DNA from 3 places in the Ensifer sp. ENS11 genome. Region 3 is predicted to be linked to each of the others. Evidence: riboswitches for the same ligand, from Rfam matches in the RefSeq annotation. Region 3 holds a riboswitch; each other region holds the start of a gene.
What was found. Region 3 has a riboswitch for thiamine pyrophosphate ahead of thiC (phosphomethylpyrimidine synthase ThiC). Riboswitches for the same ligand answer to the same signal wherever they lie in the genome.

Region 1 (10,751 bases), on a different contig from region 3:
TCGCGTGCGGCCGGCAAAAGAATAGAGGCCTTGACTTTGCTCGACCAAGTTCCCGATTCATCGGCGGAATGAAATCCGTCGACAGTTGTTTTTATGCCCGAACGCCAGGGTGTGAAGTACAACGGGAAGCCATCGCTCGAAGTCAGCGCCGGTCGCTCATTTGGTTCCGACAGAGAAATGGGCCAAACAAATCTTCCCTCTCCTGCCGTACTAATCGCTCGGAGTGCGTTCATGAAGGGGTCGCGTTCGATAGAGTAACGGCTCAGCCGCTCAGAGGCCTCTTGAAAATAGGTCATCTCATCAACCCAAAAGCTACAAATCTCGGGAAGCGCTTCGGATTGAACATTCGCCAGCGTGGATTCAAAAAGTAGGAATGCCTGCGCAAGCCACCTTTCACGGTCACTCATAACGGGAATCTCTGAGCCTGACAGAAGGGAGAAGTACTCCTCCCGGGTGTGGCATGGCCGAGAAAATCCGCAGCGCGAATAAGGTGCGGCACCGGCGAGAATGCAAGGGATTCCCGCCGCTGAAGCTTCGATACCAATCGTTCCCCGGACGGTAATTATAAGATCTGACATCGAAAAACACTCCACAGCGCCTTGGCTAGCATCAGCAAAGTGTATGTTACTTACCTCAGCATATTGTTCCCGTAGCTGGTCAATTAGCCCAGTGCGGTCATAGACCTTATCAAGCGGATGTGGGCGGATTATCCAGTTCTTTGATTCATCGCACGCTGCGAAAGACAAGGTCTCCCTCAGCCACTCCGAGTGATCACGGAAAACTTGAGCGTCAGAGCATGGGATATCGGAAAAAGTATGCGCAAAGACAGATACGATTGGCTTCCCGTCACGCCAGGGGTATCTGTTCGCAAAGTAACGTTTCAAGAGAGGTCTAGCGCCAGCTGCTGATAGCGATGTCGGGATAGTGCTCCATCCTTTGGTTGGTACTGCAAGCGTTGAGTGCCCGTATGCCCACGGACTGTTTTTTAACGCTTCTTTCGACGCTTCAAAAGCCGCTGCATTCGCTCGCGCTTTTGTTGCCCCAAACGGCTCGTCGGCAGAAGGCGCTAACCGCCAGACAGAAACAGTTCGGCCAGTGAAAAAGTTGTAGATTGGGATCGCTCTCAACGTAGCATGATGACATGCAAGTCGCCATGGATTGTAATCCATGTGCCCAGCAACTACGGCAACAACATTTTCAGTATTGAAGAACGTCGATAAATACTCATCGACGTATTTGGCCTCTAGCGTAGCTTCAAAGATCTCACGGCCGAACCCTTCGCATGAAGGAATGAGACCAGCCCGTAAGGCGCTTTCATAAGCACATGTCAGGATATGCGCTCTAGATTTGTCAACGTCGTTTATGAAATGTCGGGCCTCATTATCATCTTGTAGCATGTCTTCTATGATTGTGAATGCTTTTCGAAAAGTACCGCCGAATTCTCTCTCAAAGTCGTCTTTGGAAAGATATATAACCTCGTGGACGCCGTGAGCCCTAGCAATCTCCCGAATAGCGCTGATGTTCAATTTCGGGCATGATTGCGCAACGACGGAAGTATTTAAACAAAAGCCGACAATCTTGCACTTTTTCTCAAGTTGTAAACCTTTTGCTATCAGGAGAGAATACAATAAATACTCTATCCAATCGTGAGTTAGGTCTATCAGTATGACGCCATCATTCGTTATTTCGGGAAACGCTTCCCATTGACGAGCTGTGACATCGAGAAACGTTTTATACCAAGTGGCATTCATATCTGCTATCATAAACCTACAACCGGCGTCCCGAGGCCCTCTAATATATCTCAGCGAAATCAGATCATTGCAATTCTGTGTCTTACTTAAGACTAACCGGAGATGCCGCTGATTTGGACTGATTTCATCCGAGCAGATTATGCCCGACGGGAGAGCCGCCGCGCAAGCGACCTACTGGTTGCGGAACGCAGTTAATTGCAGTTTTTCTAGCGGCGGTCGTTTGTGGACATATTTCTGTGGAAATAGGACCGTTGGGCAGAGCTCGCGCAACGCACCTAAAGAGGATAAATTCTTCGGGCGCATTACGGGTCGCTTTGCTTGGACTTCTCGGAGTAACCTTTGGCGCCGACGCGCACGTCATGGCGGTCTGAATAGCCTCCGCAGGTGTAAGGCACGTCGCTGGCGGCTGTCCGGGTCTTAAGCGTCGACGTAGCCACTCTCCACGAATTCTTGGCTGTCTTTGGAATTCGAGCTGCAGCGGTTGTCAACGTTCACCTCAATGTGTGCGCCGTTTGAGCGGGATTCGTAGTTAAGTCGGCAATTCTGGAATCTTCGCCTTTTCTAGGCAGAATCGTCGAAGTCGCGTTGACAGTCACCTGGGATTCTTTCATAAAATCAGACCATTCCGAGGGGAGCACAATGCAGTGCTGAGATGGCGGTGAGCCGGACCCTTGAACCTGATCCGGGTCATGCCGGCGTAGGAACGGGAAAAGAGCCGCTTTCGGCAAACTAATCGCGTCTTCGCTTTCACCTGGGTCTCCGTGATATTTTGTCTGGAGATCGATCGATGCTGTCTTTTGCCAAGTTGCCGCCGGATGGAGGGTTTGCATTTTGTCCGGGTTGCTGCGTCGGCTGACCGGCGATGGGCTTGGCTTTCACATTTGTTCGTAGCCTTGCTGTGCTTGCTGTCCTCTGGCAAGGGGCGGTCGTCGTCTTTGCGCCGCCGCGCTATCTGTTACCAACGCCGATCGAGGTACTGGCCGTCTTTGCGCGGCAGCCGGGATTTCTGCTTGAGCAGAGCTTGGTGACGATCGCGGAAATGCTGGCCGGGCTCGCGGTCGGCACGGCGTTCGGCGTTGCGACGGCTATCGGGCTGGCGGCTTTTCCGCGGCTTGGAAAGCTCGCCTGGCCCTTCGTGCTCGTCCTCCAGGCCTTTCCCGTTTTCGTCATCGCACCTTTGCTGGTGCTGTGGTTCGGCTTCGGCATGGCCTCGAAGATCGTGATGGCGGCGATCATCATCTTCTTTCCCGTCGTTTCCGCTTTCTCGGACGGCCTACGCCGTACCGACGCGCAGATCCTCGATGCCGTCGCGCTGACCCAGGCGAGCCACTGGCAGGCGCTAAGGCTCGTGCGACTGCCTCTGGCGTTGCCGGGGCTCGTTACCGGCCTGCGCGTTGCGGCTCCCTTGGCGCCGCTCGGCGCTGTCGTCGGCGAATGGGTTGGCGCCTCGGCCGGGCTCGGTTTTGTTATCGTCCAGGCAAATGCCCGCATGCAGACCGATGTCGTCTTCGCTGCGATGGCCATTCTTGCCGTACTTGTCGTCGCCCTCAGGCTGCTCGTCGATGAGGCAACCCGTCCATTCGCGCACTGGGCGCGGGAAACCTGAATTTCTGAGATCAATTGGGAGAGTTCATAACATCATGATCCGTAAATCTCTGCTTTCCGCCAGCCTCGCACTCGGCGTCGTCTTTTCGGCCGGCTCAGCAACTGCCGCTGAAAAGCTGACAGTGATGCTGGAGTGGTTCGTCAATCCCGACCACGCGCCGATCGTTGTCGCCAATGAACTCGGTCTGTTCGAAAATGCGGGGCTCGAGGTCCAACTCGTACCACCCGCCGACCCATCAAGTGTACCGCGACTGGTCGCAGCCGGGCAGGCGGATATCGGCGTGCACTACCAGCCGAACCTTTATCTCGATCAAGCCGCAGGCCTGCCGCTTGTTCGCATTGGCACTCTGGTCGAGACGCCGCTCAACACCGTCACCGTCCTTGACGTCGGTCCGATCCGCAGCCTTGCCGATCTGAAGGGCAAGAAGATCGGCTTTTCCGTGTCCGGTTTCGAGGATGCGATGCTCGGCCGAATGCTCGCCTCGGCCGGTCTCAAGAAAGAAGACGTCGAGCTCGTCAACGTCAACTTCGCCCTGTCTCCGTCGCTGATCGCCGGTAAGGTCGATGCAACGATCGGCGGCTTCCGGAATTTTGAACTGACGCAGATGCGGATTGAGGGACATGAGGGCCGGTCCTTCTTTCCCGAAGAGCATGGCGTGCCTGTCTATGACGAACTTGTCTTCGTCGCCGATAAGGCAAAACTTGCCGACAAGCGCTTGCGGCCCTTCCTCGCCGCAGTGGAGCGGGGTGCGATCTTCCTCACCAACCATCCGGATGAAGCCTGGAAGCTGTTCATCAGGGCCTATCCGAATCTTGACGACGAACTCAACCGTAGCGCATTCACGGACACGCTGCCGCGGTTCGCCAAAAGGCCGGCGGCGCTCGATCGTGGTCGATACGAGCGGTTTGGGGCGTTTCTCGCCGAAAGTGGCTTGATCGGTAAGGCACCTGCTGTCGACGATATCGCGGTGGAAATTCGATGACGGGCACGTCGGGCTTCGTCGAAAATGCTGCTGCATCGCTGGCGCTTGTGCGGGAGCAGCGCCCGCGGGTGCATTGCCTGATGAACACGGTGGTGCAGAAGTTTGTAGCCGATGGGTTAGCAGCGCTGGGTGCGATCCCCTCGATGACATCGACACCGGAGGAGGTCGAGGCTTTTGCCCGCCGCGCCGATGCGCTCGTCGTCAATCTCGGTACGCTTGATGAAGAGCGCCGGAGGGCGATCCGTTTGGCAGCGGCGGTTGCGCGCGATGCCGACAAGCCGTGGATCGTCGATCCCGTGCATTGCGACTATTCGCCGTCGCGGCTTGTCTTCGCCCGGGAACTCATCGCAGCTGGCCCTTCCGTTGTTCGCGGCAACGCAAGCGAGATGGATATCGTCGGTAACGCCAATGGCGCGCTGAGGATCAAGACCGGGGCAGTCGATGAACTCACACTGGATCTACATACGATCCGGGTTGAGAACGGCCACCCCCTCATGGCGCAGGTCACGGGTACCGGGTGCCTCTCCGGCGCCTTGATCGCAGCTTTCATGGCGGTCGAGCCGGAACGCCTGAAGGCCGCCACGGGTGCACTGCTGACGAGCGGCATCGCCGCCGAAATCGCTGGGGAGCGTTCGAGTGGGCCCGGTACCTTCGAAGCTCTCTTCCGTGATGCGCTCGCAGCGCTGCGCCCCGAAGATATCATTGTCAATGCCAGGATTTCCCATGCCGAAAGTTGATTATCGCCTCAATGCCCTCGTCGATGCCCGCCTTGGCGACAAGGCGAGTTTGGCTGATCTGGCACGCATCGCCGCGCTCAATGGTGCGACGCTGATCCAGTATCGCGACAAGACGAGCTCGACACGGGAAATGATCGAACAGGCGCGGGCGATCGCCGCTGCTCTTGCAGTCACCGGTGTGCCCTTCGTCGTCAATGACCGCATCGATGTGGCGCTCGCAGCCGGTGCTGATGGTGTTCATCTCGGCCGGGATGATATGGATGCGGCAACAGCGCGCTCGATCATGGGCGATACCGCGATTATCGGTTTGACGGTCAAGAACGAAGCGGACGCTGAGACGGCGATTGCCTCGCCGATCGACTATGCTTGCATCGGCGGGGTCTATGAGACGCTGTCGAAGCACAACCCCGATCCGCCTGTTGGCCTCGAAGGGTTCGCCACACTTCGTGCCGCGCTTCTGGCGGCCAAGCCGGACCTGCCGGTCGGCGCCATTGCCGGCATCAGTGCGCAGCGCGCCGCGGAAGTCATTGCCGCCGGAGCCGATGGTGTTGCAGTCATCTCCACAATCTTCGCCGCTGTGGATCCAGCGGCGGCCACGCGCGAGTTGCGCGCTTGTGTCGAGAAGGCTCTGGCGGAGTCTTCGCGATGACCGCCATTGCTGTCACCATTGCGGGCTCGGATTCCGGCGGCGGGGCTGGGATCCAGGCAGACCTGAAGACGTTTTCGGCTCTCGGCGCCTATGGCGCGAGCGTTATCACTGCGATCACGGCGCAGAACACCAGGGGTGTAACGGCAGTCGAGGATATCTCCCCGGCAATTGTGGAAGCACAGATCAATGCGGTGTTTTCGGATCTCGCCGTTGGCGCGGTAAAGATCGGCATGGTGTCCCGCGGAGAGACGATCGCGATCATTGCCGACGGACTTCGCCGATACGGAAAGATGGCAGTGCTCGATCCTGTGATGGTCGCCACATCCGGTGACCCGCTGCTACGCCCCGATGCGATTGCTACTTTGACCGAGCAGTTGGTGCCACTGGCGCTGATCGCCACGCCCAACCTGCCGGAGGCGGCATTGCTGACCGGGCGCGCGATCGCGACGGATGAGGTGGAGATGGCCCGGCAGGCGGAGATCATTCTGAAGGCCGGCGCGCGTTCGGTGCTGATCAAGGGCGGGCATGGGCATGGCCCCGAAGCGACGGATATCTTCTTCGATGGAGGAGACCCCGTTCGGCTGACGGCGCCGCGCATTGAGACGACGAATGATCACGGCACGGGATGCACGCTGTCGGCGGCGATCGCTGCCGGGCTTGCAGGCGGAATGTCACTCGCAGACGCCGTCATTGCCGCCAAGGATTATCTTCACGGTGCCATCGTTGCCGCCGGCGATCTCAAAGTCGGGCAGGGACGGGGACCAGTCCACCACTTCCATCGTTGGTGGCAGCCCGATGATCGCTAACGCTGCGCAGGCGTTTTCGCTGCAACTGGAGCGAACGCTAGAGCTTGCCGGAGCGTTTCTGCTTGCGCTCCTGCTCGTCACCATCACCTTCTCGGTTCTCCTCCGTTACGTGGCGGAAAGCGGTTTTACCGGGGCAGAGGAAGCGGCGAGCTGGTTGCTGGTGGCACTTGTCTCGATCGGGTTGCCGCTTGCCTCGACCGCTAGGGGATTGCGGATCGATCTGTTTGAGGGAGGACCGGCGTCTGGTCATGGCCACGACCATGCGCAAGTTTCACGCCGCTCGTCGCAGTTCGTTGGGGGTGGCAACACCGAACCGTGGCTCTGGCCAAGGCGCATCGCACTTCGGGATCTGCGCGCATTGTTCTCCGGCACCATCACTCTGCTTGCTTGTATCATCCTGATGTTCGGCAGCGGTAGAGCGGCGCTCGATCTTGGCGGCGTATCACCGTCACTCGGCCTGTCGGAAGGACTGCGTCCGGCGGTGCTGAGCGCCGGGGGCGTGCTGGCGATTGTTGCGATTCTGCTCCACCACCTCGCAGAGCGCCGCTTTCTCGCATTCGTTTCGATGCTGGTGGTTGCCGCCGGAGCGCATTGGGCGGTCGGCGCCGCGCCGATCTTGAGCCTGACATCGCCCAGCGTCATCCTTTGCTGTCTTGCACTTGCGGCAATTTTCGCGGGAACGCCGCTCCCTCATGCCTTTATCGCCGCGGCCTCTGTCGCTGTCGCTTTCGGCGCGCCGATGCCGGAGGAGGCGATGGCGGCGGCCACCTTGTCCGGCATGTCGCGTTATTTGCTCACCGCCATTCCATTCTTTCTGCTCGCAGGGGCGCTTTTGACCGCGTCCGGGATTGCGAGCGACCTGGTTCGGTTCGCCGCCGCCCTTGTCGGCCATCGTCGCGCCGGGCTCGGACAGACGGTGCTACTGACCGGCGTGCTTTTTTCTGGCGCTTCCGGCTCGTCGATCGCCAATGCGGCGTTCGGCACCGCCGCTTTCATGCCGCAGCTGACGAAGCGCGGCACACCGCCTGAACGCGCCGGGGCGTTGATTGCTGCCGTCTCGGTTCTCGACAACATCATCCCGCCATCGATTGCCCTTCTAATCCTTGCTGCTGCCGCGGATCTATCGACCGGCAAGCTCCTGGCCGGCGGCTTCGTCGCAGGGCTGGTCATGGCGGCAACGCTTGCTGTTGCCATCCATTTCAACGGTGCGACGACAGCGAGCGCCGACAGGGTATCGGCCGGAGAGTGTCGACGACTTGGCGTTCGGGCGCTGCCCGCCTTCGGTCTCGGCATCATCGTCGTTGCCGGCATTCGCGCAGGCGTGGTGGCGCCGACCGAGGCTGCTGCACTTGCGGCCGCCTATACCTTGGTCGCGGCCATCTTGAAGCGAACGGCGATTCAAGAGATTGGAGTTACCTTCCGGCAATCGGCGCGCGAAACCGCAGCAATCTTGTTGTTGATCGGTTCGGCCACGCCCTTCGCGTTCCTAATTGCCGTTGATGGAGTGGCCGCTCAGGTGTCGTCTGCAGCGGCTTGGCTCGGGTCCAACCCATTTCTGGTGATTGCCGCGCTCAATCTTTTGCTGCTGGGCGTTGGACTGTTCCTTGATATCGGTGCGGCGATCCTGTTGTTTGCACCGCTCACCCTGCCGGTCGCCGTCTCGGCCGGTATCGACTCCATTCATTTCGGCGTCATCCTGGTCGTCAATCTGATGATCGGTGGTTTAACGCCGCCCGTCGGCATCCTCGTCCAGACCGTCGGCAACGCTTCCGGTGTCCCTGTTGTCGCACTGTTTGCCGCGTCGCGGCCGTATCTGCTCGCGCTGCTGTCGGCGCTGGCACTTCTCAGTTTTTCTGCGGCGCTTGCCGCCTGCTTCTGAACCCCAAGGGAGGGAATGGATATGCTTCGCCTCAATCGTCGTGCGTTCAACCTGAGCCTGCTTGCAACCGGCGCCTCCGCACTGGCCGCTCCGGCATTGACGGGCCGGGCGGCCGCCGCACGCCCCGTACTCATCGCTTCGCTGCTGGGTGAAAACAAGCCGGAGACCAAGGTTTGGCTCAAGATACGCGATCTCATCGAAGCCAAGTTTCCGGGACGATTTTCTTTCAACATCGTGCCGAATGCAGCACTCGGCGGCGAGAAAGATGTCAACGAAGGTCTACGGCTGGGTGCCATTCAGGGCAGCCTTTCCACTCTTTCTGCCCTGTCCGCCTGGGCGCCTGAAAGCCAGCTCTTCGACATGCCATTCCTCTTCCGTGATGCCGATCATGTTCGCGCGACAGTCGCTTCGCAGCCTGGGGATGCGTTGAAGGCGAAGCTTGAGGGACAGGGGTTCGTCGTTGGAGATTATGTCAACTACGGCGCACGGCATCTGCTGGCGAAAGAGCCGCTGACGCGTCCCGGCGACGTGTCAGGAAAGAGATTGCGCGTCATCCAGAGCCCGCTGCATGCGACACTGTGGGAGAGCTTCGGAGCGGTTCCCGTCGGCTTGCCGATCACCGAGACCTACAACGCGCTTGCAACCGGCGTCGTTGACGCGATGGACCTGACGAAGTCGGCCTATGCCGGCTTCAGGCTCTACGAGGTCGTGCCAGATGTGATCGAGACCGGTCACATCTGGGCATCGGGCGCGATCATTTTTGCCAAACCCTTCTGGAACGGCCTGACGGCCGAAGAGCAGGACGTCTTCCGGGATGCAGCCATAGAAGGCGCACGGCATTTCAACGCGTTGATCGTCGCCGATGAGGCGGCCTCGGTCGAGGTAGCGAAAACGGCGGGTGCGCGCTTCCTTGCCGCCGAAGATCGCGAAGAATGGGTGGCGGGCGCACGAAAGGTTTGGGCTGCCTATGCCGACAAGGTTGGTGGCTTGGAGGTGGTCGAGGCTGTGCGGGCATTGGGCTAAAGGGCTAGACAGCATTAGCCGATAATGCGCTAGCGCTTCACCCTGGAGGTTTCACCATGTGGCTAGGGTCTGATGGGGTTTTCGGCTTGAGCCCATCTTTGAGGATTTTGGATAGGGGGTGCTGCGCTTCGGGCTGATGATAAACGTGGTCTCTCCAACGGCCACAAACGTCATAAGAGAAACGGAGCATGAGACATTATGCGGGTTTGGACGTCTCTCTGAAAGAGACCTCTGTATGTATTCTGGATGAAAGGGGTACGGTTCTGCGAAAGTCCCAGGCCATCCTGAAGATCTGGTGCGGATTCTGAAGGATCCTGCCGTGCCGCTGGTTCGGATCGGTCTCGAGGCTGGTCCACTTTCACAATGGCTATTCAGCGGAATGGTGGAAGCTGGGCTGCCCACCATCTGCATCGAGACGCGCCATGCCAGAGCCTTCCTGAGGGCCCAGATTAACAAAACGGACCGCAATGATGCGCGCGGCATCGCACAGATGATAGGCGTCAATTTGTTTTGTCCTGTCGATGTCAAGACGCTCCCCAGCCAGAAACGGCGGGCGTTGCTGACGGCCCGCAAGCTAGTGAAGGAAAAGGCTATTGCCATCGAGAACGATAGTGAGCGTCCGGTGAGCCGATTTTGTCGGAAGGCTCGGGTGGTGCAAGTTACGTCACAAATGAATCATCTGTGACGTAACTAGGTATGAATGGCCAAAGTTGAGATCCTAACTGGTGCCGAGCGACAGCGTCGGTGGTCCACAGAGCTGAAGCTTTCGATATGCAGGAAGCTTTCGGTGTCGACGGCAGCGTTTCGGTTGTAGCGCGGCGCCATGATATTCTTCCCCAGCAGATATACGCCTGGCGAAAGAAGTTCTCGCCGCCCAAGTTGGAAGCTTCAAAGACAGCATCGTTTATCCCGGTTTCGGTTATCGGGCCGTTGGAATGCCCCGCCGATGGTTCCAAGGGGAGCGGTGTTCGGTCGAGGTCCAAGGATGTTGAGATCGTTTTGGGGAACGGCCGCGTGCTCAGAGTTGCCGCTGACTTGGATCTTGAGCTGTTGTCATCGTTGATCGCCTGTGTGGAGGCCGCATGATCGGGCCTTCGGGAAATGTGCGGGTGTATCTGGCCTGCGGTGTGACCGATATGCGGCGTGGGATTGATGGTCTATCGACGCTGGCCGAGACGGTTATAAAGGAGGCACCAGGGTCCGGTGCCATCTTCGGCTTCCGCGGCAAACGCGCGGATCGGATCAAGCTTCTTTGGTGGGATGGCCAAGGGTTCTGCCTGTTTTACAAGGTCCTTGAGCGTGGATACTTTCCCTGGCC
Region 2 (10,751 bases), on a different contig from region 3:
GAGATTGACGAAGCCATCATTGTAGACCTTGTAGACGAGGGTTTCCGTCGCCTTCGCCGGTCCGCCGCCGGTGACAGCATGGATGATGCCGAACGTGTCGAAGAAGGCGTAGACCGTGTTGACCACGAGCAGAAAGAAGGTTGTCGGTGCCAAAAGCGGGAAGACGATCGTCCAGAAACGCCGCGCTCCGCGCGCGCCGTCAATCGATGCAGCCTCGATCAGCGATTTCGGGATCGCCTGCAGACCGGCGACGAAGAAGAGGAAATTGTAGCTGATCTGCTTCCAGGCAGCCGCGACGATCACCAACGCCATGGCCTGGTCGCCGTTCAGAAGCGGATCCCAGGCAAAGCCGTTGCGCCGCAAGATATAGGCAAATGTCCCCATCGCCGGATTGAACATGAAGAGCCACAGCATACCGGCCACTGCAGGTGCAACGGCATAGGGCCAGATCAAAAGTGTGCGGTAGATGTTTCGGCCGCGAACGACCCGGTCTGCCGCCGTTGCCAACAACAGAGCGACAGCCATCGAGAGCAACGCCGTCGCCAGGCTGAAGACCACTGTGACCTTCAGCGAATGCAGGTAGTCCGGGTTTGCCAGAACGGCGCGAAAGTTGGCAAGGCCGACGAAGCCGGACTTGAGCCCGAACGGATCCTCGCGAAGCACGGATTGATAGAGCGCCTGGCTCGCAGGCCAAAAGAAGAAGATGACCGTGAGCACGATCTGCGGTGCGAGCAGGAGATAAGGCAGTATTTTATTGGGAAAGACGACAGGCTGCAAAGCGACCCCCTTCTTTGCGCGAGGAGATGGACTGCCCCGGTTCACGCCCGGGGCAGTCCTGCTATTGCATCGTTAGTTTCCGATGGCTGCCGCGATTGCGGCGTTCGCCTTCTTGGTGCCTTCGGTCAGGGCCGCTTGCGCATCCTTCTGCCCGGCGAGCATCGCCTCGAACTCTTCGTTGAGGATGTCTCTCACCTGCGGAAGATTGACGAGCCGCACACCCTTGGAGTTTTCCGTTGGCGCCTTGCCCATCATCTGCAGAATCGGCGTTTCACGGCCGGGGTTCTTTTCATAGAATCCCGACTTCTTGGTTTCCTCATAGGCGGCGAGGGTAACAGGCAGATAGCCCGAGACCTGATGCAGGCGTGCCTGGATTTCTGTCTTCGACAGGAAATTAAAGAACTCGGCGATGCCCTTGTATTCATCGTCGGATTTTCCGCCGAACACCCAGAGGCTTGCGCCGCCCGGGATCGTATTCTGCGGACCGCTGCCCTCGTAATAGGGCAACTGGCCAATACCGTATTTGATACCCGACTTGATGATGTCGCCGAGGCCACCGGATGATTCTGTCAGAATGGCGCATTCACCTGATGTGAAGAGCTGCTTTGCTTCCGAGGTGCGGCCGCCATAACGGAACGTACCGTCCTTTGCGAGATCGGCTATCGCCTGGAAATGCTTGACGAACAGCGGTGCGTCTACCTTCAGTTCGACGTCGGGGCCGGCAAGGCCGTTCTCGTTCGTTCCGTAAGGCACGTTGTTCCAGGCTGCGAAGTTTTCGGTCTGGATCCAGGTGAGCCAGGTGGAGGTGAAGCCGCAGGCCGAAGCGCCGCTCGCCTTGATCTTCTTGGCCGCGTCGAACACCTCCGGCCAGGTCTTCGGCGGGTTCTCCGCATCGAGGCCGGCCTTCGTAAACGCGTCCTTGTTGTAATACAGGATCGGCGACGACGAATTATAAGGGAAGGACAGCATCGTACCGTCCGCCTTCGAATAATAAGCGACGATGCCCGGCAGGTATTGATCCTTGTTGAATTCGTAACCGCCCTTCTGGAGCACCTCTGCCACCGGCAGGATCGCGCCTTCCGCACCCAGCATCACACCGCTGCCTGCGTCGAAGACCTGCAGGATGGCGGGCGCCTGCTTGGAGCGGAACGCGGCAATGCCGGCGTTCAACGTTTCCGGGTAGGTTCCTTTGAAGACGGGCACGACTTTGTAGGCGGTCTGGCTGTCGTTGAATTCCTTTGCCAGCTTGTCGACAACTTCGTTGTTGGCGCCGGTCATGGCGTGCCACCAGGAAAGCTCGGTAGCGGCCAATGCGTTTGAAGCAAGGCCGACTGAAAATGCGGACGCGACCACGACGGTCCAGTTCAAATGTCTGAACATGATTCCTCCCATTTCTCAAAAGCCAGGGCATTTGGCACGCCCGGCAAAATCGATCCTCCTCGATCGAAGCTTACGCAACCTTCGCTGCGAAACCAAAAAGTAGTAGAAGCGAAATGAAATGAATATGCAACGAAAATATGACAATAGAACGCGTATTCCACTTAACCATGACGTGCCGTGTTCTCTTCACCGAGGCCGGTGGAAATCCCAGCCAAATCTGCGCGATTGGGCGAGATTGTTGCCCCTCGGTTTTGGCTGCCAGGGCGTGGGCGCATGGTCGCGAAGCGTGAAATGCCTCGGGAGTGCGGAGCGGCTTGCCGGGGGTAGTCGGTCCCGGTTCCCGGCCTGCGGCCGGCGCTTGCGCTGAACCTCCGCGGCGACCCTTTTAACCGGTCAAGCCGCGCGCGAACGGGCTTTGGCCGCGATAGCGGCCGCCGCCTGGTACGCTCATCCTTTTCTGGGCGTGCAGCATGACCAGCGTGGGCACATCGCGCGCACGGAGCCAGTTTCGCAGAGATGCCCAGCCGGCAAGGCATCAGGCTCAGTACTGTTAAGCCTGCATCGGAAGCGACCTTGGACTTGTCTTTTCTATCAGGATGCTTGTGAGGCGATCGGACCGGAAAGCGTCGCCGCAACGATGGCCTGCATTCTCGAGAAGGCAGGCTACATCAACTCGGCCGGCGGTTGTCTGTGCTATTTGACGGCAAAGGCGCGGCGAGGGGAGTTTTCGCTCGGACCAGTGTTGATGGCGTTGTTGCGAGCAAATGGCGCTTCAGTCCGGGAGCCTTAGTAGCGCCCAAAGTGGCGGTCTGCGACTTGGATGGGCTCATGCTAGACTTTTGCGCCGGTCGAATGAGCGCAGATGGCTTCCAGGAGTTTGATCGTCATTGCCTGTCCCAGGCGTGGAATCTCGGAAAAGCCTTCACGGTACAAAAGTCTTGTCATGATGGTCTCCGCGAACTGCGGGTTCATCTGGCGAGCGACTTTTAGAGCCTTCTCGCATTTGTCTCCGAAGGGCGTAAGGGCCTCATTGAGATACTCGACACCGTGAGTCTTCACGACGCAGGCGATGTCGAACATGTCGCGGGGCTGCATCGTGGCCCGCGGTAAAATATTTTCTTTGCGATGATTTCGCCAGGGGTCTCAAGCAGGACGTCGCGACCGCGCACCTCCGCTTTCACCGTGGGGTTATCAGTCAGGCTGGGCGCGCAGATAAAGTCGATTTCGCCAACATTCTCGAAGACGATCTTCAATGTTCTTGATCCATCGGACTGATAGCCGTCAGGGTTGATGTCGAGCGCGTAGCCCTGTGTCTTCGGGTTCAGAAGCTGCGGATCATCGATGAAGATGTCGACATCAAAGCTCTCGCGATGATCGATCTGGAGCATCAGGGCGGTACCGCCTCTAAAAGTCCAATTGTCGATCAATGTGAGTTGGGAGCTTGCCTGATCGATAATGCAGCCAGCGTGATCAAACAGGTCCCCCCATCTGCTGGCTGGGTGTTCGACCAATTATGCCGCCCGCGCCAAAGGTAGCGGGTAACCGGCAAGTGCCGAGAACTTCCGTGCTAAGTCGGAAGCGATCGCCGGATCAACGTGCATTTCGCCAAGGAACGAGATCTGAAGGTTCTCGTCTACCTCGGAAAAAAAGGAGAACGCCGACGCATCGAAATTGACTGCGCTGGCAGGATCGGAAATCTTGGATGCCAATTGCTCAGCCGAAAGCTTCGTCCCATAAGGGGCGTTGACAGTCGACAAAACCTTTACTGCAACAATAGACATCTTCCTCGACCACAGCACCTTCAGGTTTCTATATACCTTGACGATGCTTGCGAAACAAGGATCGTCGGTGACTACGCCGTCACACGTTAGCCTCGCGGCACTCTTCTAGGCATCTATATTCGGTCGATTTTCCGTTGTGGCGGCTTTTCTGAGGGTGAGGCTCATCTGGGGACGGTGCTCGGCCGTGGTCGCCGGCTGGGAAACGAAGATCTCGTTCAAGCTGGCGCAATGCGCCATCGTGAGGTTGCAGCGATCCATCGCCTAGTTCTGTCCTCGGGATCCTGGCTACGTGTAATGTCGGTCACGACCGCGGCACAATCCGCGCCATGGGTGAGGACGCCATCAATGCGTTCAAGGTTCAGTCCACCGATCGCAACCAGTGGGGTCGGTCCGATTTTCTTCTTCCATGTGGCGAGGCGAGCAAGTCCCTGCGGCTCCCATTTCATCTTTTTGAGAACGGTCGGATAGACCGGACCCAACGCGACATAGTCGGGCGCGACTGACAGCGCCATATCGAGTTCGGCCTCGTCATGTGTGCTGATGCCGAGCTTAAGGCCGGCCCCACGGATCGCGGCCACGTCAGCTTGCGCCAGATCTTCCTGGCCGAGATGAACGAAATCGCAGCCTTCGTCGATCGCCATGCGCCAATGGTCGTTGACGACAAGTTGGCAACCGTGTCTCTCGCATATGGTTCTGGCGATGCGGATATCGCTACGGACTTCGCTATCGGGTCTTTCCTTGATGCGAAGCTGGACCAGCCTCACTCCAATTGGAACGAGGCGTTCGACCCAATTCGCGCTGTCGACAATGAGGTAGAAGGGATCGAGCTTCATGAGAAGACCGCCTTTCCGATCACCGGGGTGGAGGGGACTGCCATGTCTCTCGGTTCGAGCATGCCGGCTTCAAAAGCCAGCCGACCGGCCTCGATCGCCTTGGCAAAACCCGATGCCATCACGGCCGGATTTCCGGCACCGGCCACCGCGGTATTCAGGAGCACGGCATCGAAACCGAGCTCCATCACTGTCGTTGCATGCGAAGGGCGGCCGATGCCCGCATCGACAATCAGAGGCACGTCCGGGAAATGCGCGCGCATCGACCGCAAGGCGGACGGATTTTGCGGCCCCATGGCACTGCCGATCGGAGCGCACCAGGGCATCAACACGCGGCAGCCAGCTTCCAGCAGGCGCTCGGCGACAACCAGATCGTCGGTCGTATAGGGAAAGACCTCGAAGCCTTCGTTCGAAAGGATCCGTGCGGCTTCGACCAGCGAGAACACATCCGGCTGCAATGTGTCGTGATTGCCGATCACTTCGAGCTTGATCCAGTTCGTCTTGAAAACCTCGCGCGCCATCTTAGCAGTGAGCACCGCCTCCTTGGTGGTGTGGCAGCCGGCGGTGTTCGGCAGTATTTTCGTCCCGAGCTCGCGGATCAGTTCGAAAAACGCACCTCCGGCTTTGCCGCCGGCCGTCTCTCTCCTCAACGAGACCGTGATGATTTGTGTCCCTGAAGCCCGCACCGCGTCCGAAAGCACGGCTGGAGATGGATAGCCCGCTGTGCCCAGGAGCAGTCGGGAGGTGATTTCCGTGTCGTAGACTTGCAGCATGGTCAGCCACCTTTCATCGGCGAGAGAATTTCGATGCGATCATGATCGCGTAAGCGCCATCGATCGCGGTCGGCCGCGTGAACGAGTTCGCCGTTGACAGCGGTCGCCAGCCAGCTTCCTTCATAGTCGAGTGCAGCCATCAGTTCGGCGAGCGTCGAGCAGGCGACCTCGTGCTCTTCGCCATTGACGTTAAGGTTCATCATAGAACTCCGATCTGTGGTCCGGGTTGAGCAGAAGTTCGGCAACGTCGTGCGCAAGAGCCGGCGAGAGCAGGAAACCATGCCGATACATACCGTTCACGGAATAGATCGAACCGCTTTTCGTGATCCTTGGCAGATTGTCGGGGTAGGCGGGGCGAATGCCAGTTCCGGTTTCGGTGATCTGCGCTTCGCCGAAGGCCGGGTGCAGGGCGTAGGCTGCGTTTAAGAGCTCCATCAGCGACCGTGCAGTGATAGGACCGGACAATTCGCTCTCTATCATTGTTGCCCCGACCATGAAGACGCCCTGGCGGCGTGGAACGACATAGATGGGGTGTCGAGGATGCAGGAAGCGCACTGGACGCGACAGTTGAATGTCGCCGGTGCGCAGATAGAGCATCTCGCCACGCACGCCCCGCAGTGCCGCGTCATCCGGGAGCCTGGCAGGGCCTGTGCAGTCAATATGCGAATCGACACGGCGATCGACGGTGGCATCGGTCGCCTGGCCGAAATGAAAACGCACCCCCATGGCCATTAATGTGTCATGGAGTGAAGGCAGCGCCTCTCTCGGATCGAGATGCGCTTCCCTCGGGAAGTGGAGTGCACGAGAAAAACGGCCGGCGAGATCGGGTTCCAGTTCGGCTATCTGGTCTGCATCAAGCCATCTGTGCCCTTTGGTTCGCGCCGCGAAGCGATCGAGCTCGCGTGTATCGCGCGCGGCGGCGACGACAAGTGTCCCCTCTTGCACGACCTTGTCGGGCAGCGCCGTCTTCCACCACTCGATGGCTGTCGCGCCGACGCGTTCGACTTTCTCGTCGGCACTTTCGCGCTCACACCAGGGCGCCAGCATGCCGCCCGCAAACCAGGATGCGCCGGCGCCAATCCGTTTTGAACGTTCGAAGACGTCGACCTCAATGCCGCGTCGCGCCAGTTCGTATGCGGTGACAAGGCCGATGACACCCGCTCCGTTGATCAGCACCTGCCTCATTTGGCAGCCGTTCGAGCTGTTACCTGGCCGGAGCTGTAGGGCCATTCATCCATGCGCCGCACCGCTAACGGGCGTCGATGTTGCCGTCTATGTCCGCGGTTTGGCTCGTGTACGACATCTGAAAAAACCATTGGTCGGCTCCAACCTTGACGTTTGGAGACCCAGATCTTGGCGCTGGAAAGATAGAGACACGTCCACGCGATCGCAAAGGAGCTGTCGCAACTGCCGTCGTTCCCACCGTCCCTACGCCAGCATGAACTGGATCAGGTTCAACGGGTCATTGCGCTGCGGTCGAAAGAGCCGATCCGCCCAGCAATATCTCAGCCCCTTGTCGGGACTCCCCTGGTGAATGAACCGAGTTGAACGGCCAATGCCGTGCTTTGTCAAGCGTTGTTAGTTTATTCCCAACGGGGCTAAAGCGTCATCCACATACCTTAGACTCAACGCGTATCGCGCCGAGAGGAGCAACATGAGCCGGCGCATCAATGCGGCGGGCCTCGCGCTCGTCTAGCGGCGGGAAGGCATCAAGGAGCATGCGTTTAGTAGAAAAGGCGCTGCAGCGTGAGTTTTGCTCTCAGGCAAGTGGAGGCATCGTCTGCCACACAACAATCAATGGTCTCGAATGTTCTCAAGCGATTCCTTTCTCGCTTCTTCATTGATGTCGCTCAGAGACCTTTCATGGTTGGTGCCGTCCGTGGAAGTGACAATACACACATTTCCCAAGCACACCGTCGTGTTCGCCTGCGCGGGCGCGCGCGAGGCGATGAGAGCCACTGCGATTCATGCAGTTCGACCATTTCTCCTCAGTAGGGCGCCGTCCTGGAGCCATGAGAGTCCCCCGTTTTTGAGTGGTTCACGGTGCAAGCCCGGTCGGAAAATGGCCAGCATCCAATAAAAAGGAATCCGAATGGCGCCATATCTGTGCAGAAAATTCGCTCGGCCGCGAAAGGGCGGTCAATGCAAGCAACTTCACCTCCGTCATGGTCGCGCTCGATCGCTATGGCGACATGTTTGGTCTCGATAAGTCCCGTCGCCTGCTGCTCGCAGCACGGACATGAACGTGCCGACTTCCGATTCTATCGCGAGGTCTGGGGACCGACGCCGGCGCTGAATTAACGAGCACATGCATATCGGATCGGGCCTCGGATGCGGAATATTTTCAGCTGTCTCTGGGGCATCTCGATGACGGCGTGGCCGTTGCGCGGCCACGCTGACCGGAGTATGCCTGGCGTAGTGTGATCCCAGTCGAGGGCCGAGAGTGGGGCAGCGCGTCACTCTGCGGTGTTGAGCAACACATCGCCTAGTGCAGCATACTGGTCGGTTGCTGTTCGCTCTGAATTCGACGTGTTGGGCTCGCCCGCCTACAGAACCAGCGACCGCACTCTGTTAACGCCAACTCATCCGTATTGCCGAACCTAAATTCATCCATCAGGAATTTTGCGAGGCGGCCAGCGCGGATGTCTTGGCGCGGGATCCTCGTTTCGAAGCAAATGCGATCGAATATCCTTTGAAGTGTATCGAGCTGTTCGGGTGCGAGTTCAAAACCTGACTGGTCAAAGTGAATAGCCATTTAGACCTCCCTTCTTGAGCTACCGCCTTCACCGACGAGAGAAAGATAGCGAAATCTTTAATTGGCTCCAAGTGAGCAAAAGTTGAGATTTGCGTGCGTCGAACTGCTGCTGGTAGCGGGGAATCCGGCTCAGAGCCCACAGAGAAGCGGCGCTTATAAAAGGCGCCGCGGGAACGACAGCGGAAACGAGACGACTCCTTAGCCGCTCCTTTCCTTAAATGCGAATTGTTCTCGCCAATCATCAGATTTAGTTCGATATTTAGTCGTTGCTGAGATTGCTAGCGGTCTTCCCGCAGAGCCCTAAAAGAAGGCCGCTCTTTTCCAGTTGTCCCGCCGGGTCAGGCAGCCGCCCTCCCAATTAACCAGCCATTTGTTTGAGCGCATCGTGGTCGTGGATGCCGCTTTGAAAAAGGCTGATCAGGTGCGCCGCGAGCGTAACGGCTTCATCGCTATCAAAGGCGAGGTGCCTTTCCTGAACCATTTCCCGGAAGACACATTCGATCTGCTTGAAGTCGTCAGGCGTTACAATCCCTGTGCGAGATCCAACCGCTTTACCCATAGCCCTAATCCTAGCCGGCCCAGGGGAGAACAGGGCCGACGTTTGCCCCGCATAGAGTATGCGCCGTTGCTGGGGGGATTACACTGGAATCGTGGAGGGAGATCCAGACGGTCTTTGGGTTGGAGAGTAGCCAGACCGTCCGGAGCCCACGTTGGGTTGCCTCCACAATACACCAACGCTTATGCATTTAAAAACGCGTGCGGTAGGGCATTGTTCCGATTGCTAATGTATCGTGAATCTGTTCGGCGTGCGTGCCTTATGGCTCTGGCTAAAGTACCCGCCCACGGTTCTCGACCAAGGTGCCTGCGGCGATTGGGTAAAGCTGAAGTGCATCCAGAGCGACGGCTTTGTAGTCGTCGGATGTGAGCCATCGACGAAGGTGGCCGGCGCGATTTCGCGGTTGCTGCTTACGGCGAGGCGAGGCAACGAGCTGGTCTATGTATGCGGGGTCGGAACAGGCTTTACGGACAAAATGGCCCGCGACCTTCGCAAGCAATTGTCGGACATGCCGCCGGTCGCGCTCAAGCGCAAGAACGCGGTTTTCTGTGAGCCGGCATTTGTCGCCGATCACCTATACCGAGATCACCAGCGAAGGGAAGTTACGGCATCCATCGTTCGAAGGCCTGCGCGAGCTGGCCGAGAACGTTGATGTCTTCGAGCTCAAAAAATAGACCCGGGGAAGAGGGGCCTTGGAGCTGATACGTTGGGGTGCTCTTATAACTCGGGTGCGACAACAATGTTCCATCGCTGCGGTCGACAATCACCGTCGGTGTTTTCGCACCCGGATCACGTTACCGTTGTTGTTGCTGCACTGCTTACAACGCATGCGTCGACCACGTGCCACGATCGACTGAGTTGTGCCGAACCATCGCGCCAGGCCGTGCCGATCGATGTGATCCCAGAGTGTTGCTTTGCTTGGGACAGGGGCGTGCGCCCTGGGACCTCTAGCGACCTAGAGGCCGCTCTGGACAATCGGAAGCCACAGACCTTCGGCGCAGCGCCAGCCGGTTAGTGGAATGTCGCACTTGCGGTCGAACTTGCCAATTGGCGCCTCGCGAACACAATTCACAGTCGAGCGAAATGGGTGTCCTGGGACCTGGAAGGTTGTCTGAGCATAGGAGGCGGTGCACGAAAAGTATGTGAGGATAGCTAGGGCGCATGCGATATAGTTCGGCATTGCGGGATCCTCTCCAATTTTAGTAGGGGCTAAAGTTACTTCAAAACGGAGCGATTTGCCCTTAGCCTTTTCGAACTAGCTCAGGCGGAGGGGACTCTTGTTCAAACATGGGAAGCTTCATTCCTTCCCATCCAGGATAATCCGCAACGTCCAGATCATATTTGCTGCATCGAGCAGGGCAGCCCTGATTTCTCTTTTACGCGGCTCTCGATAAAACCACGCTGGCACACCTTGTCGGGAACGTGTTGCCACCATGCTGCTAGAAAGGTGCAAACGGTTAAAGATGGACCGGTCATGGAGCAGCGACGGGAAGCTCCGTCATCCGTCGTTCAAAGGGCTGCGCGAACTGGCCGATAAAGTCGATGTCTTCGAGCTACAAAAATAGGCCCCTGCGGGAGGGGCCCGAGAGTTCGACAGTGGCTGCGGGGGGACTGCCTGCTGTCACGTGGCATGTCCGGAAAAAACGCGGCTCTAAGAGGATTGTTCCTTCCCATAGACAAGCCTTTCAGGCGCTATCGACGTGGGCCAACATTGGGCGCCTTGTAGATCGACGGCCCCATGCCCCGATACTCGGGTTGAAGGAACGTGAATTCGTAGCTCCGGGTCAATGCTTCGACCAGCGCATTGACGATGGCTGTACGGGCGACCTCTTTCCTGTTGGCGTCAATGGCGACGAGGTCTTTCGCAACTGCGTTAGGCAGCTTCCAAAGTTCGGCCGC
Region 3 (10,751 bases):
ACGATCGCCAAGGGGACGGCGGATGCCTATGGCTGCGAGGTCGAGGTGACCTATACGCGTGAGTTCGTGCCGCTGCTCAACGATCCGGCTCTCGTCGATCATGCCTTCGCAGCGGCCGGTGCGGTGTTCGGGACGGACAATGTCGCCGTCGCCGCCGAGCCGATGACCGGATCGGAGGATTTTGCCCGGTTCCTCGCGCATGTGCCGGGTTGCTTCGTCTTTATCGGCAACGGCCAGGAATCCGCGCCGCTGCACAATCCGCATTACGACTTCAATGACGATGCCTTGATCTTCGGTGCCCGGTTCCACGCCGAAATCGTCCGGCAACGGCTGGCCGCACCGGATGTGGGGCAGTGACAGTCGCGATGCTCAATACAAACACGATTGAAGGCGGCGCCGTCATGTCTCATCAGTCCATTAATGCCGAACGTCTGCTTACCCGCATCCGCGAACTCGGCGCGATCGGGCGCAACGATCAGGGGCAACTGACACGGCTTGCTGCGTCTGACACCGACAAGCTCGGGCGGGACCGCCTAGTCGCTTGGCTGCGGGCCGCGGGGCTGGAGATCGCCGTCGACCGCATCGGCAATATCTTCGGCGTCTGGCAAAGCCAGGATAACGCCGGGCAATCGCCGTTAATGCTCGGCTCCCATATCGACACGGTCATCAATGCCGGCATCTACGATGGCAGCTACGGCGTGCTGGCCGCCCTCGAAGTCATCGAGACACTGAAGGAGCAGGGATTCGCGCCTGTCCGCCCGATCGTCGTCGCGGCCTTTACCAACGAGGAGGGGGTGCGCTACGCGCCCGATATGCTGGGGTCGCTTGTTCATGGGGGCGGCCTTGCGGTCGAAGCCGCGCTTGCGACGGTCGGAACCGATGGCACGACGCTCGGATCGGAACTCGCGTGCATAGGTTACGCCGGCACCGCGGAGCCCGGCTTTCTGAAACCTCATGCCTATGTTGAATTGCACATCGAGCAGGGGCCGGTGCTTGAGCGCGAAGCGACCACGATCGGCGCCGTCGAAAATCTGCAAGGGATTTCCTGGCAGCGCGTGACCATCGACGGCGTTGCCAATCATGCCGGCACGACGCCGATGGCAATGCGCTCCGATGCGGGCCTTGCTGCCGCGCGCGTCGGCCTGTTCCTGCGCGAGCACATCGCGCGATCAAACGCGCCGAGCGTTGCGACGATCGGAACCATGCGCTTCGAGCCGGACGCGATCAACGTGATCCCCTCGCGCGCGGTCTTTACCATCGACCTGCGCGACCCGGACGAGGATCGCCTGAGGGCACTTGAAAGCGCGCTTTCCGGCTTTCTCGACCGGCTTGAGCAGGAAGAGCATGTGATCGTCTCTGTCGAGCGTCTCGCCCGGTTCGAGCCCGTCAGTTTCGACGGTGCGATCGTCGCGGCGATTGAAGTTTCCGCGAAGGCCCGTGGGCTGAAGAGCCGGCGGATGACCTCCGGCGCCGGCCACGACGCCCAGATGATCGCGCGCATCGCGCCGGCGGCGATGATCTTCGTGCCGAGCCGCGACGGGATCAGCCACAATCCGCGCGAACACACGGATCCGGCAGATCTCGTCGCCGGTGCCAATGTCCTGCTCGACGTCGCCGTCCGGCTTGCAGGTAGCCCTTAGGGCGCCGGAAGGGGCCGGGTGCGACCTCCTTGGAGCGATCAAGATGCTGATGCGGCAGCAATTCCTCTCACACCGTCATGCTCGGGCTTGACCCGAGCATCCAGCCGGCACCTCTGTGTCAGCCTCGTATCGACAAGCCGGCTGCCTCCAATGTGGATGCTCGGGTCGAGCCCGAGCATGACGAAGAGATGGGCCATTGCGTAAAGAGTGCCGGAGCCCGCCGGGCGCCAGAAGGGGCGGGGTCGCCGCCCCTTCTGGCGTGGTCGTTATCCCCGAACGTCTGCCTCGCTGTCGACCGGCATATAGAGGTCGCCACCCTCACGATACTTGGCCGCCATCGCTTGAAAACCTTCCTTCTGCGCCTCGGCGCGGATGTCGTGCGAGATCCGCATCGAGCAGAATTTCGGCCCGCACATGGAGCAAAAATGCGCGACCTTGTGCGCCTCCTTCGGCAAGGTTTCGTCGTGGAAGGAGCGGGCGGTTTCCGGATCGAGCGACAGGTTGAACTGGTCCTCCCAGCGGAACTCGAAGCGGGCGCGCGACAGGGCGTCGTCGCGGGTGCGGGCCGCCGGGTGCCCCTTGGCGAGATCGGCGGCATGGGCCGCGATCTTGTAGGTGATGACGCCCACCTTGACGTCGTTGCGGTCGGGAAGCCCCAGATGTTCCTTCGGTGTCACATAGCAGAGCATGGCCGTGCCGAACCAGCCGATCATCGCGGCACCGATGCCCGAGGTGATGTGGTCGTAGCCCGGGGCGATGTCGGTCGTCAGGGGCCCAAGCGTATAGAACGGCGCCTCGCCACAGACAGCGAGCTGCTTGTCCATGTTTTCCTTGATCTTGTGCATCGGCACGTGGCCGGGGCCCTCGATCATCACCTGGCAGTCTTTCGCCCAGGCGATCTTCGTCAGCTCGCCCAGCGTTTCCAGTTCGGCAAATTGCGCCGCGTCATTGGCATCGGCGATCGAGCCCGGACGCAGGCCGTCGCCGAGCGAAAACGAGACGTCATAGGCGCGGCAGATGTCGCAGATCTCTTCGAAGTGCTCGTAGAGAAAGCTCTCCTTGTGGTGGTGCAGGCACCATTTCGCCATGATCGAGCCGCCGCGCGAGACGATGCCGGTGACGCGGTCGACGGTCAGCGGGATATAGTGCAGCCGGACACCGGCATGGATGGTGAAGTAATCGACCCCCTGTTCCGCCTGCTCGATCAGCGTATCGCGATAGACTTCCCATGTGAGATCCTCGGCGATGCCGTTGACCTTTTCCAGCGCCTGGTAGAGCGGCACGGTGCCGATCGGCACGGGCGAGTTGCGGATGATCCATTCGCGGATGTTGTGGATGTTGCGGCCGGTCGAAAGGTCCATCACCGTATCGGCGCCCCAGCGGGTGGCCCAGACCATCTTCTCCACTTCCTCGGCCATCGACGAAGTGACGGCGGAGTTGCCGATATTGGCATTGATCTTCACCAGGAAATTCCGGCCGATGATCATCGGTTCGGATTCTGGGTGGTTGATGTTGGCCGGCAGCACGGCGCGGCCGCTGGCAATCTCCTGGCGGACGAATTCGGGCGTGACGTGATCGGGGAGATGGGCGCCAAAGCTTTCGCCGTCGCGTAGCGCGGCGCGTGCAGCGTCGCGGCCAAGGTTCTCGCGGATGGCGACGAACTCCATCTCGGGCGTGATGATGCCGGCCCGCGCATAGGCAAGCTGCGTCACCGCGCGCCGGCCGGTTGCGCGCAGCGGCGCGTGACGGAGGGGAAAGGTCGGCGTCAGCCGGTCGCCGGAGGCAAAGCCGTTGTCTTCCGGCCGCACGTCGCGCCCGTCATAGGCTTCGACATCGCCGCGAGCGATGATCCAGTCGCGGCGCGGTCTTGGCAATCCATCCTCGATGCGGATGTTGGCATCTTCTACGGTGTAGGGACCGGAGGCGTCGTAGACGGTGACCGGCGGCTCGCCCGACGTCGGGTGCAGGGTGATTTCGCGCATGGGAACGCGGATGTCGGGATGGATCGTGCCTGGCTTGTAGACCTTTTTCGAGGCGGGAAGCGGGCCTTTTGTGACCGAGAGTTCTGCGGGTTTGGTGGCAATATTCATGATGAGGCTCCAAGTTTGCGGTTGGAGACCCAGTTCTGAAGCCGGAAGGAAAAGACATGTTTGCCTGAAATTCCGCGCGAATGACGGAATCGTGGCGTCAATGTCTGCACCGTCCCTACGCCAGTATGAACTGGATCAGGTTCAACGGGTCACTGCGCCTCGGTCGGCAAAGCCGATCCGCCCAGCAGTATCTCAGCCCCTTGACGGGACCCCCCTGGTGAATGCCTAGAGATAGCCATCGATCCGGATGCGCCGTCAAGCGTTAATCCGAAGGTTGCGTGTCAGGCCTGTTGATTGCCCGGTAGAGCGTTTCCGGATGAGACGAAGCCGCGGGCACGCTCGTTCTTTTCGTTTTTACGCATTTCCTGACGGAAAACCGCTCCGCACTTTTCCTGGAAATGCGCTAGCGGCCGGACTTCTCTGATCCCCGGCGATCGGCATAATCCGCACGGTTGATGCCGTGCCGCTGCAGCTTGTCATAGAAGGTCTTGCGCGGAATGCCGAGCGCTTCGATCGTCGCCTTGACGTCGCCGTGCTGCGCCCGCAGCGCTTCTTTCAGAATTTCCGCCTCGTAGCGCTCGATCCGCTCGGGCAGGCCGGCACTGGTCGGCGCCGCGGCAATCGGTTGGCCGAGCGAACCTTCGACGCCAAGGGCGACGCGCTCGGCGAAGTGCGAGAGCTCGCGCACATTGCCCGGCCAAGAATGAGACCTCAGATAGTGGCTGACGGCCGGCGAAAGCGTCGGCACGTCGCGCTTGAAACGCTCGGCTGCCCGCGTCAGGAAATGCGAGAAGAGAAGGGGGATATCGTCCCGGCGTTCGCGCAGCGGCGGGATCGACAGGGTGACGACGTTCAGCCGGAAATAGAGATCCTCGCGAAAATCGCCCCGCTGGGCCGGGTCGCCGAGGTCGATCTTGGCCGCGGCGATGACCCGAATATCGACGGGGCGCACGATATTGGTGCCAAGCGGCGTGATCTCACGGGCTTCAAGCACTCGCAGCATCTTGACCTGCGTTGCCGGCGGCATCGCCTCGATCTCATCGAGGAAAAGCGTGCCGCCGCTCGCATGCTCGATACGGCCGACGCGCTTCTTCAGGGCACCGGTGAAGGCGCCGGGCTCGTGGCCGAAAAGCTCGCTCTCGATTACCGTTTCCGGCAGTGCGCCGCAGTTCAGCGCCACGAAGTTGCCGTTGCGGCGCCGGCTCCAATTGTGCAGCAGCGTCGCCACCACCTCCTTGCCGCTGCCGGTTTCGCCGGCAACAAGCACATCCACGTCGGTGTCGGCGATATGCCGCAAGGTCTGGCGCAGCCGTTCCATGACCGGTGTCTGGCCAATCAGCGGCAGGCTCTCACCGGCGACTTCGGCTGCGCGTTTCAGCGCGCGGTTTTCCATCACCAGCCGGCGTTTTTCCAAGGCGCGGCGTGCGCTCTGCACCAGACGGTCGGCGGCAAAGGGTTTCGGGATGAAATCATAGACGCCGTCCTTAATGGCCTGAACGGCCATCGGGATATCGCCGTGGCCGGTGACCAGAATGACGGGCAGGTCGGGGTCGAAATCGGCGATCCGGCGAAACAGCGTGAGGCCGTCGATCCCGGGCATGCGGATATCGCTGATGACGATCCCGCTAAAATCCGGGTTGAGGATTGCGAGCGCTTCCGCCGCGCCGGGAAAGGCGGAGACCGCGAGGCCGGCAAGCTCCAGCGTCTGCTTCATCGCCCGCCTGAGTTCGCTGTCGTCGTCGACGAGGCATACGGATTGCTGCATCGCTCAGGCCCTCTTCAAACGCACGGTGAAGACGGTGCCCTCAGGGCTGGTCTTGACCTCGATGTCGCCGCCATAGTCGGCGACAATCTCCTTGGAGATGGCAAGGCCGAGACCGAGACCTTCATCCTTGGAGGTGTTGAACGGCGTGAAAAGGTCTTCGAGGATATCGGGCCGAATGCCCGGACCATTGTCGGCGACAACAAGCGAAACTGTTTCGGAGGGGCCTAACTCGCACCGCACACGGATCTCAGCGTCTGCCCGATCACCGAGGGCTTCCAGGGCATTCTGCAACAGGTTGATCAGCACCTGTTCCAAGCGGATGCGATTGCCGAGCACGCTGAGGCCGTTATCAGGCAGGTCGATGACGATCGCGTCCATGCGGCCGGCAAAGCGGCTGCGCAGCAGCATTCGAGCGCCTTCGATCACCTCCCGCATCGCCGTCGGTTCGGCGACGAAACGGCCCTTGCGCGCAAAGCTGCGCAGTTCGTCGGTGATGGTGCCGACCCGCTCGGTCAGCGCAGCGATGCTTTCGAGATTTTCGACGGCGGTTTCTTTTTGGCCGCGGTCGAGGAAGGTGCGCGCATTGTCGGCATAGGCGCGGATGGTTGCGACCGGCTGATTGATCTCGTGGGCAACGCCCGCCGCCACCTGTCCGAGGATTGCCAGGCGGTTGGCCTGGACCAGTTCCTGCTGCACCGCCTGCAGCCTCTCGCCCGTGCGCCTGTGGTCGGCGATCTCGGTTTCGAGGTGATCGCGGGCGAGGCTTAGGTCCTGTGTGCGCTCGGCCACTCGGCGTTCCAACTCATCGCGCGCGGCGCGTTCGTTGGCCGCGACCTGCGTCAAAGCCTGGCGCCGGCGAAGAAGGAATGCGGCAAGCGCCAGCAGCGGCACGATAACGGCAAGGGCCAGCAGCCTTGCCTCGCGGCTCGCGGCGCCAAGGGCTGCGTCTAGCGGTGCCAATTGCTCCAGCCGCCAGCTGGTCGAGGGCACCATGGTCTCGACCCTGAGGTATTGCCGCTCGCTGCTGCCGGGCAGAAGCGCTGTCAGCACGCTCGATCCATTGCTCGTTGGCTCGATCCGGCGGAACGGTAGCGGCAGCAGGGAGGCATCGCCGAACTGCAGGCTGTCGCGGATGGCGGCGAGGCGATCCCCGGGGATGGTACGGGTCGTCATGAAGCGCCAGGACGGGAAGCTGGTGATCAGCACGATGCCGCGCCGGTCGGTGACATAGACCGGCTTGCCGGAGGCGAGCCAATCGGCCTCGACCCCGCCGAATTCGAGCTTGGCGACCACGACGCCAATCGGGCCGTCAGGCCCGTCGACACGTCTTGATATGTAGAGGCCTGGCCGCTTGCTGACGGTGCCCATGGCGAAATGCTCGGCCTTGCCATCGCGCATCGCCAGCCGGAAATATTCGCGGAAAGCGTAGTCATTGCCGACGAAGCTGGTTGGCTCGCGCCAGTTGCTGGCAGCCACCGCCACGCCGTCGAGGCCAATCGCGTAGATCACCGCCGCATCCGTATTGGCGGCCAGCGCCTCGAGCTTTTGATTGAGCCGCTGCAACGGCTGGTCGCCACCCTTCTCAAGCGCCGTCTTCACCTCTACATCGTCTGCCAGTACCAGAGGCAGCGCGCGCTGCCGCTCCAGCACTGCCCTCAGCAGCGAGGCCTTGAGATTGGCATCGATGCGGCTCTGGATGTCGACGGTTTCAAGCGCCTTGTTTCGCCCATATTCGCCGGCGAAAAAAAGCCCCGCTGCCAGCAACACCAACGCTAGCGCGGCAAAAATCAGCCAGGCGCGGCGCATGTGCCGGTCGAGATCCTCTGGATTGATAGGGCTGGGCGCGGGCATGGACATGGCGGAATTGTGCATTATTCCGCGCAAGTTTCCAGATGATCTGTGCGGATATCCGCTCAAATATTCGTGTGCGTGATCCAAGATTCTCGAAAAAGTGGCGATATTTCAATGGCCTGATCAGCTGTGCTGCGATCTGGCACGCCCATTGCAGATGACATCCTCATGACAGCCCGAGCTGTCGCGCTTCGGAAATAGGGCCTGGGAGGCCCGGCATGACGCCGGACTGGGCCTAAGTGGAGGATATCATGATTATCGACCAATCCGCGGAACCGCGCGGCAAGACACCTTTCTATCGTCATCTCTATGTCCAGGTTCTGGCGGCCATCGCCGCAGGCATCCTGCTCGGCCATTTCTACCCGGAGGTCGGCACGCAGCTTAAGCCGCTAGGCGATGCCTTCATCCGCCTGGTGAAGATGATTATTGCCCCGGTCATCTTCCTGACCGTCGCCACCGGCATTGCCGGCATGACCGATCTCGCCAAGGTCGGGCGGGTCGCCGGCAAGGCGATGATCTACTTCCTGACCTTCTCGACGCTCGCGCTCATCATCGGCCTGATCGTGGCCAATGTGGTGCAGCCCGGCGCCGGCATGCACATCGACCCCGCGTCGCTCGACGTCAAGGCGGTCACCTCCTACGCCGAGAAGGCGCATGAGCAGTCGATCACCGGCTTCCTGATGAACATCATTCCGACCACGCTCGTCGGCGCATTTGCCGAGGGCGATATCCTGCAGGTGCTGTTCATCTCCGTTCTGTTCGGCCTGGCGCTCGCCATGGTCGGCAAGAAGGCGGAGCCTGTCGTCGATTTCCTGCACGCGCTGACGCTGCCGATCTTCAAGCTGGTCGCGATCCTGATGAAGGCGGCGCCGATCGGTGCGTTCGGCGCCATGGCCTTCACCATCGGCAAATATGGCGTCGGTTCGATCGCCAATCTCGCCATGCTGATCGGCACATTCTATTTGACCTCGCTGCTCTTCGTCTTCGTCGTGCTCGGCGCGGTTGCCCGCTACAACGGCTTCTCGATCGTCGCCCTCATCCGCTACATCAAGGAAGAACTGCTGCTCGTTCTCGGTACATCCTCTTCGGAAGCGGCGCTGCCGGGACTGATGAGCAAGATGGAAAAGGCCGGTTGCAAGCGCTCGGTTGTCGGGCTGGTCATTCCGACCGGCTATTCCTTCAACCTCGACGGCACCAACATCTACATGACGCTCGCCGCACTCTTTATTGCCCAGGCGACCGACATTCCGCTGTCGCTCGGCGACCAGGTGCTGCTGCTGCTCGTGGCGATGCTGAGCTCCAAGGGTGCAGCCGGCATTACCGGCGCCGGCTTCATCACGCTTGCCGCCACGCTTTCGGTCGTGCCGGCGGTGCCGGTTGCCGGCATGGCGCTGATCCTCGGCATCGACCGCTTCATGTCGGAGTGCCGGGCACTGACCAACTTTGTCGGCAACGCGGTTGCGACCATCGTGGTCGCCAAGTGGGAAGGCGAACTGGATGAGACCCAGCTTGCCGCAACCCTTGGCGGCCGGGCGCTGCCGGAAAGCCCGGTTCCGGGTCTTCAGCCAGCCGAATAAAGCTGCCTCCTAGGGCAAGACCGCATCTCGGTGCGGCAAGGCGTGGTCCACTTTCTGGTGGGCCACGCCTTTTTTCTTTTGCGGGATAGCCTCGTGGCGTTGCCGCCCTAGGTCATAGGCTGGCGGTTTGCTGCCGGGCCGCCAACGTTCCTGTGAAATTCTCGTTCTCCCCACTTTACTGTACCGTCTGGACGGTATAGTAATTTGTCATCACTGATCGAGGCAAAGCGTTTTCTGGGGAGGAGACGAGAATGCATTGGACGAAGTGTGTGAAAGCGGCCGCCTTGGCCACCGCGGCGTTTGCCGCATTTCCAGCGGCTGCGGCCGAAGTATCGATTTTCTGCAGCTCGGCCGGCGCGGAGCTCGAGCTCTGCCAGTCGGCCTCCGAGGCCTGGGCCAAGGAAACCGGCAATACTGTCAAGATCAACAAGATGCCGGCCAATTGGGGCGAGGCGCTGCCGCTCTACCAGCAGCTGCTCGCCGGAAAGTCCGGCGACGTTGATGTCTTGACCCTCGACAATATCTGGGTCGGCACGCTCGCGTCGCACCTCGTCGATCTCCGGCAGAAGGTGCCTGCCGACGAAGTTTCCAGCCATTTTGAATCGTCTCTTGCCGACGCGACCATCAATGGCCAGCTGCTGGCAATGCCGTGGTTCGTCGACGCCGGCCTGATGTTCTATCGCAAGGACCTTCTGGAGAAGTACGGCAAGGCCGAGCCGAAGACCTGGCGGGAGCTCACCGAGACGGCGAAGCTCATCCAGGACAAGGAGCGGGCATCAGGCAGTCCCGACATGTGGGGCTATGTCTGGCAGGGGCGAGCCTATGAAGGGCTGACCTGCGACGCGCTCGAATGGGTGGCATCCTACGGCGGCGGAACCTTCATTTCGCCCGAGGGCGAGATCACAGCCAACAATCCGAAGGCGGCCGAAGCGCTCGATATTGCCCGATCCTGGATCGGCGGGATCAGCCCGGAAGGCGTGTTGAACTACGACGAAGAAGGCTCGCGCGGCGTGTTCGAAGCCGGGAACTCGGTTTTCCATCGCAATTGGAGCTATGTCTGGGGCACGACGCAGGCCGACGGATCGTCGCTGCGCGGTAAGGTCGGCGTCATGGCGCTTCCGGTTGGGGCTGAAGGCGGCAAGTCGAGCGGATGTTACGGGGCGGGTCTTCTCGGTGTGTCGAAATACGCCGACGATGTAGACGCCGCCGTCAGCCTGGTGCGCTATCTCACCGGCGCCAAGGAACAGAAGCGCCGCGCGCTCCAGGCCTATAGCCCGACGCTGAAGGCGCTCTACGAAGACAAGGACGTTCTGGCGGCCAATCCTTCGCTGCAGTTTGCCGAGAAGGCATATGCCGAAAGCGCCTCGCGTCCGTCGCAGGTCACGGGCGCGTCCTACAACCGGGTGTCCCAGCGGATCTTCAATGGCGTGCACAATGTGCTGAGCGGCAAGGAAAGCGCGGACGATGCCCTGGCGAAGGTTGCGAGCGACCTGGAACGTCTAAAGGCGCGGGGCTGGTAAGCCCCCGCCTATTTCCCACCGATCGAGGACATCACCCGTGAACATTGCGATAGCACCGTGCTGCTGGGGCGTTTACTGGCCCGAAGGCAACGAAATCAACTGGACCGACTATCTCGACCGCATCAAGGCGGCCGGTTACCGGCACACCGAACTTGGACCCTACGGCTTCTTTGCCACGGATCCAGAGGTGCTTTCATCCGAGCTTGGCAGCCGCGGCCTTTCGGTCGTCGCGGCGGCCCATGTCCACACACTCGCCGATCCCGCCTCCTGGCCGGTCCTTAAGGAAAAGACGCAAGCGATCTGTCGGC

Region 1: linked by a shared signal. The riboswitch ahead of IB264_RS30960 (ABC transporter permease) and the one ahead of thiC (phosphomethylpyrimidine synthase ThiC) in region 3 are both predicted to bind thiamine pyrophosphate.
Region 2: linked by a shared signal. The riboswitch ahead of thiO (glycine oxidase ThiO) and the one ahead of thiC (phosphomethylpyrimidine synthase ThiC) in region 3 are both predicted to bind thiamine pyrophosphate.

The regions. Positions count from the first base shown of each region.
Region 1 is NZ_JACVAN010000028.1:6,311-17,061, forward strand. Features, by position in the region: gene IB264_RS30955 (hypothetical protein) at 1-1,751, opposite strand, end outside; TPP riboswitch at 2,370-2,472, shown strand; gene IB264_RS30960 (ABC transporter permease) at 2,614-3,357, shown strand; gene IB264_RS30965 (ABC transporter substrate-binding protein) at 3,395-4,339, shown strand; gene IB264_RS30970 (hydroxyethylthiazole kinase) at 4,336-5,076, shown strand; gene thiE (thiamine phosphate synthase) at 5,063-5,725, shown strand; gene thiD (bifunctional hydroxymethylpyrimidine kinase/phosphomethylpyrimidine kinase) at 5,722-6,531, shown strand; gene IB264_RS30985 (TRAP transporter large permease) at 6,521-8,410, shown strand; gene IB264_RS30990 (TRAP transporter substrate-binding protein) at 8,432-9,433, shown strand; partial or broken gene IB264_RS30995 (transposase) at 9,622-10,088, shown strand; gene IB264_RS31000 (transposase) at 10,205-10,519, shown strand; gene tnpB (IS66 family insertion sequence element accessory protein TnpB) at 10,516-10,751, shown strand, end outside.
Region 2 is NZ_JACVAN010000028.1:51,414-62,164, forward strand. Features, by position in the region: gene ugpA (sn-glycerol-3-phosphate ABC transporter permease UgpA) at 1-777, opposite strand, end outside; gene ugpB (sn-glycerol-3-phosphate ABC transporter substrate-binding protein UgpB) at 850-2,157, opposite strand; partial or broken gene repC (replication initiation protein RepC) at 2,747-2,947, shown strand; gene IB264_RS34940 (hypothetical protein) at 2,989-3,237, opposite strand; gene IB264_RS34945 (hypothetical protein) at 3,213-3,545, opposite strand; gene IB264_RS31195 (hypothetical protein) at 3,669-3,938, opposite strand; gene IB264_RS31200 (thiamine phosphate synthase) at 4,154-4,771, opposite strand; gene IB264_RS31205 (thiazole synthase) at 4,768-5,541, opposite strand; gene thiS (sulfur carrier protein ThiS) at 5,544-5,741, opposite strand; gene thiO (glycine oxidase ThiO) at 5,731-6,726, opposite strand; TPP riboswitch at 6,949-7,080, opposite strand; gene IB264_RS31220 (hypothetical protein) at 8,027-8,296, opposite strand; gene IB264_RS31225 (hypothetical protein) at 8,655-8,855, opposite strand; partial or broken gene IB264_RS35675 (hypothetical protein) at 9,235-9,420, shown strand; partial or broken gene IB264_RS34950 (ATP-dependent DNA ligase) at 10,322-10,417, shown strand; gene IB264_RS31235 (hypothetical protein) at 10,545-10,751, opposite strand, start outside.
Region 3 is NZ_JACVAN010000003.1:362,420-373,170, forward strand. Features, by position in the region: gene IB264_RS08700 (M20 aminoacylase family protein) at 1-357, shown strand, start outside; gene IB264_RS08705 (Zn-dependent hydrolase) at 402-1,640, shown strand; gene thiC (phosphomethylpyrimidine synthase ThiC) at 1,907-3,730, opposite strand; TPP riboswitch at 3,825-3,956, opposite strand; gene IB264_RS08715 (sigma-54 dependent transcriptional regulator) at 4,134-5,495, opposite strand; gene IB264_RS08720 (sensor histidine kinase) at 5,499-7,367, opposite strand; gene IB264_RS08725 (dicarboxylate/amino acid:cation symporter) at 7,598-8,923, shown strand; gene IB264_RS08730 (ABC transporter substrate-binding protein) at 9,175-10,443, shown strand; gene IB264_RS08735 (sugar phosphate isomerase/epimerase) at 10,481-10,751, shown strand, end outside.